Regions from separate parts of the Paenibacillus sp. MY03 genome, predicted to be linked through region 2. Evidence: predicted binding sites of a transcription regulator. Region 2 holds the regulator's gene; the other holds the start of a gene.

Region 1 (2,411 bases), on a different contig from region 2:
GATTGCAGCAGCTTCTAATGGCTCAGGAGAACGAAGGTTAGTCTTCGAGTTGGAAAAACGCATGCAAGTAAGTACTTAATTATAAAAAGGAGAGGTGCAACATGCAGAAAATTAATACGTTCTTGATGTTCGAGGGACAAGCAGAGGAAGCGATGAACTTCTACATATCTTTGTTCGAGGATTCCGAGGTGCTGAGCATGACCAAGTACGGTCCTGAAGGCCCGGGCCGCGAAGGATCGATCATACATGCTTCGTTTGCGCTGAAGGGTCAAACTTATATGTGCATCGACAGCCATGTTAAGCACGGATTCACGTTTACGCCGGCCATCTCTCTTTACGTCCACTGCGAATCGGAAGAGGAGATCGAAACGCTGTGCGGCAAGCTGCTTGATGGCGGAAGTGCGCTTATGCCGCTAGGGGAGTATGGCTTTAGCAAGAAATTTGCTTGGGTCAAGGATCGTTTTGGCGTTACCTGGCAGTTGAACCTGGCTTAATGTTATTGGAATGCCCGAATGAAGCAAACGCACTAGCTGCAATGAAGCTCGCCTCGCTGGCTGGCTTCTTTTTGCTTTTTTCCGTATGATCATTTGCAGAAGCTTGATTTGGACTTGCATAAGGAGCAATGCAACCTGAATGACAGCAATCGGAAGCAATCAAAGCTTAATATCCATTAAATACTGCGCGAAGGCGATAATTGGGCTCCCAAGCGGCTCAGAACGCGTATTCCTCCATTGACATACCCCTCTGTCAAGTGTAAATTAAATCTTAATTACACAACCGTAACTGCTACTGTCTGGAACGATGGGGGTCGACGCGGAATCCCGATGCATTTTGATATAGAGAAACAATGGGTCGGGAATGAAGAGTAAGCATGGTCTACAATGATAAACCGCTTTTTGGGTCACACTAAAGGTAATGGAATCCCATAGTTTGTGCATCAATTCACAAAGTTGGCGAAGACTCGGACAAAATGACGTGGAGTACCGCATGAAGGAACGAGAACAGCCGCATCAAGATATAACTGGACGGAATGGGACGAGCGACGAGGAGTTTCGCTGCAGATGCCGAGAACATGGCGGCAGGGCGGATGCAAGAGCGCTGATGAGCCCATATCCCTCATAAGAGGAGAGGATCTAACGTGGAAGCACTGGCACTGGAACGCAAGGCGGAACAAAACCGCGAGCTGCGCGAGAAGCTGATGCAATTGAAGAAGGAACGCAACGCTATCATTCTTGCTCATTACTATCAACGCGACGAAATTCAGGAGGTGGCGGACTTCCGCGGCGACTCGTTCCTGCTGGCGCAGAAGGCTGCCCAGACGGACGCGGACGTCATCGTATTCTGCGGCGTGCACTTCATGGGCGAGAGCGCAAAGATTTTGGCGCCGAACAAGACGGTCATCATTCCCGACGAACGTGCGGGCTGCCCTATGGCGGATATGGTTAACGTCGACGGACTGCGCAAGCTAAAGGCTCAGCATCCCAATGCGAAGGTCGTCACGTACATCAACTCGTCGGCCGAGATCAAGGCGGAGACGGATATTTGCTGTACGTCGGCTAATGCCGTCAAGGTCGTCAATTCGGTGGAAGGCGACGAGGTGATCTGGGTACCGGACAAGAACCTCGGCCACTACGTGCAGCAGAACACCGACAAAAAGATGATCATCTGGGAAGGTTACTGCAACACGCACGATATGCTCACCGTCAAGGACGTCGAAGAGATGAAGGCGAAGTATCCGAACGCGCAATTCGTCGTGCATCCGGAGTGCCGTCCAGAGGTTGTCGAGCTGGGCGACTTCGTCGGCAGCACGACGGCGATCATCAAGTATTGCCGCGAGTCCGATTGCCAGGAGTTTATCGTCGGCACGGAAGACGGCACCGGCTACCAGCTGCGTCTGGACAGCCCCAACAAGACATTCCATTTTGCATCCAAATATTTGGTCTGCCCGAACATGAAGGTTAACAATTTGAAGAAGCTCGTGAAGTGTCTGGAGACGATGCAGCCTCAAATCTACGTGCCCCCTCATGTAGCGGAACAAGCCCGTCTGTCGCTCGAGCGCATGCTGCTGGTGAAGTAGCATGCGCTGCTCCCTTATTGGGGCAGTCGCGACAGTCCGGTCAGGTTAGGCAGCAGCACTCCGTAAGAGCAACATAGCAAGCCTGAAGCTTAGATGCACGCCAAATCAGGAGGAGCACACATGATTCCTAGATACCTCATCGACGTGGAGCTGGATACGCTGCCGGTCGTAGAGAAAGATGTCATTGTCATCGGGGCCGGCATTGCCGGTCTTTTTACCGCTATACGCTCGAGCGAACAGCATTCGGTGCTGATGATCACGAAGAAATCATTGCTTGACAGCAATACGCGCTACGCGCAAGGCGGCATCGCGGCCGTTATATCCGAGGACGATT
Region 2 (2,411 bases):
AGGTATGGCAGTGGGATCTCCGGATACGCCTTTGTGCAACAGGGCTGCCATTGTAATTTCCTGGAACAGGTCAAGATTATTGTTGCTGGCCGCGCTATCCGTTCCGAGACCGACCTTGACGCCGGCACGAAGCAATTCCGGAAGCCTGGCGATGCCGCTGGCCAGCTTCAGATTGCTCACTGGATTATGCGCTACGGAGACGCCGTTCTCTGCTAGCATTGCAATCTCCTCGTCGTTCAGATGAACGGCGTGCGCGACCAACGCAGGGCGCGAAAAGAAACCCAGCCGATGAAGATGCTCAACAGGCCGAACGCCGTAATCCCTAACGTTCTGCTCCACCTCTGCACGAGACTCGGACATATGCGTATGAAGCGCCAAAGAATGATCATGGGCGGCCTGTACAAATTTTTCGATATATGCGGGAGGGCAAGTATATGGCGCATGCGGCGACAGCATGGTCGTAATTCGGCCGTCTGCCCTGCCGTTCCACTCCAGAGCGAATGCAATCGCTTCCTCAAGCTTCGCTTTTTGCTCCTCTTCCGAGCAAAGGCCGATAACGCCGCGCATCAAAACGCCGCGGATGCCGGATTGTTCCGTCACCTTCGCGACTTCATCCATTCGATCATACATATCGAGGAAGGTCGTTGTTCCCGTACGAAGCATCTCGACGATGGCCAGGGCTGTGCCGGCTCTCGTATCCGCCGCAACATAACGGCCCTCCATCGGCCACATTTTCTGCTCCAGCCATACCTGCAGATTTTGATCGTCCGAATATCCGCGAAGGAGCGACATCGCCGCATGACCATGCGTATTAATAAGTCCGGGCAGGAAAGCCAGTCCTTTGCCATCCAGCTTTTCTACGCTTTCAGACAAGCTTTGCGGCTCGGGCTCCTGCTCGCCGATATATGTAATGGTATCGTTCGAGATGACCATATGACCTTTAATGACCGGGGTCGAGTCGTCCATCGTCACGAACAGGCCATTTCTAATCCATAGCTGTTTCATCCGAATCTTCTCCTTCATGGTTCAAATAATACGCGAGGCTAAGCAGTTCCCTTGTGAAATCGGCATTGTGAATGCGCACTTCATCCGGTACGCGCAAAATCGCTGGAGCGAAATTCAAAATGCCTTCTATCCCCGCCGAGACGAATTGATTTACGACGTTTTGAGCTTCGAACGCAGGGACAGTGATGATGCCGATCCGAATTTTTTGCTCCGCAATCGTTGCGACCAGCTCGCTCATGGGTTGAACGACCAGATTGTTGATATTCGTTCCGATCTTGGCAGGATGGTCGTCGAACACAGCCGTTATTTTCATGTTGTCCTTGGAATATTTGTTGTAATTGCATAAGGCATGACCCAGATTGCCGGCACCAACCAGCGCGACCTTGATCGTCTGGTTCACCTTGAGTATTTGACGAATGATTTCGATCAAATAGACAACGTCGTAGCCAATGCCTTTGCGTCCGAATTCGCCGAAATACGCGAGATCCTTACGAATCTGAGCAGGGTTAAGATCAAGCTTAACCCCAAGCTCCTGCGAGGATACCGTCTGGATCTCGCGGCTGTCCAGCTCGTTAAGCACCTGCAAATAGATAGGGAGTCGGCGCACGACCGCTTCGGATATTTTGGTCTGCTTCAAGTTGTTGCCTCCTTCGTAGCTTCTGGTTCGCTCGCCGCAGTGCTGTCTTTTCCCAGCCATTCTCTAATTCGAGGCACCATCTGATCCGTAAACATCGTTTCGATCTTGGGACCTGGCAGCGAATAGAGAAAATGTTTGCCGTAATAAGCATCGATAACGCGCGTATCGTAGATGATGACAATGCCTTTGTCCTGCGAGGTGCGGACAAGTCGGCCGAATCCTTGCTTGAATCGGATGACGGCCTGCGGGATGGACAGCTTCATAAACGGATTCTGCTTTTGTCGCTGCAGTTGCTCCGCCTTTGCTTCTTGGAGCGGATGATTAGGAGGCTGGAACGGAAGTCTCACGATGGCAAGACAGGTAAGCGCTTCGCCTGGAATATCGACGCCTTCCCAGAAGCTGCTCGTTCCCAAAAGCACGGATTCCGGCTGTTGAAGGAAACGTCTCGTCAGCTTGGTCCGATTGCTGCTGTCGATCCCTTGTCCCAGCACGCCGATGCCTGCCGCGGCCAGACCTATTTTCATAAGCTCGTGAACTTGCTTCAGCATCTTATAAGAAGTAAAGAGCACCAGCATTCGTCCTTTTGTTTCTAGAGCGGCATCGACGAGCGAAGCCGCCAGCTTATCCAGATACGAGTCGTTTACATATGCGCCCTTAACCACCGGGAAGTCGCGAGGGACCATCACCAGCGCCTGTTCCCTGTAACGGAAAGGAGACGGCAACTGCACGGTTTTGAGCTTGCCCTGCGTCTCATAGCCGAGGAGGCCGA

What was found. Region 2 encodes Rex, which represses fermentation and respiration genes when NADH is low (regulators of the CRP and FNR family bind a similar motif). Its sites were predicted from a motif close to TTGTGAAATATTTCACAA; they were not measured.
Region 1: nadA (quinolinate synthase NadA) is a predicted target of Rex. The motif match lies at 931-948, and genes of this name have one in related genera.

The regions. Positions count from the first base shown of each region.
Region 1 is NZ_MXQD01000052.1:31,034-33,444, forward strand. Features, by position in the region: gene B1748_RS29770 (SRPBCC family protein) at 1-41, shown strand, start outside; gene B1748_RS29775 (VOC family protein) at 102-494, shown strand; gene nadA (quinolinate synthase NadA) at 1,139-2,077, shown strand; gene nadB (L-aspartate oxidase) at 2,198-2,411, shown strand, end outside.
Region 2 is NZ_MXQD01000006.1:12,442-14,852, forward strand. Features, by position in the region: gene B1748_RS05885 (amidohydrolase) at 1-1,011, opposite strand, end outside; gene B1748_RS05890 (redox-sensing transcriptional repressor Rex) at 986-1,642, opposite strand; gene dinG (ATP-dependent DNA helicase DinG) at 1,639-2,411, opposite strand, start outside.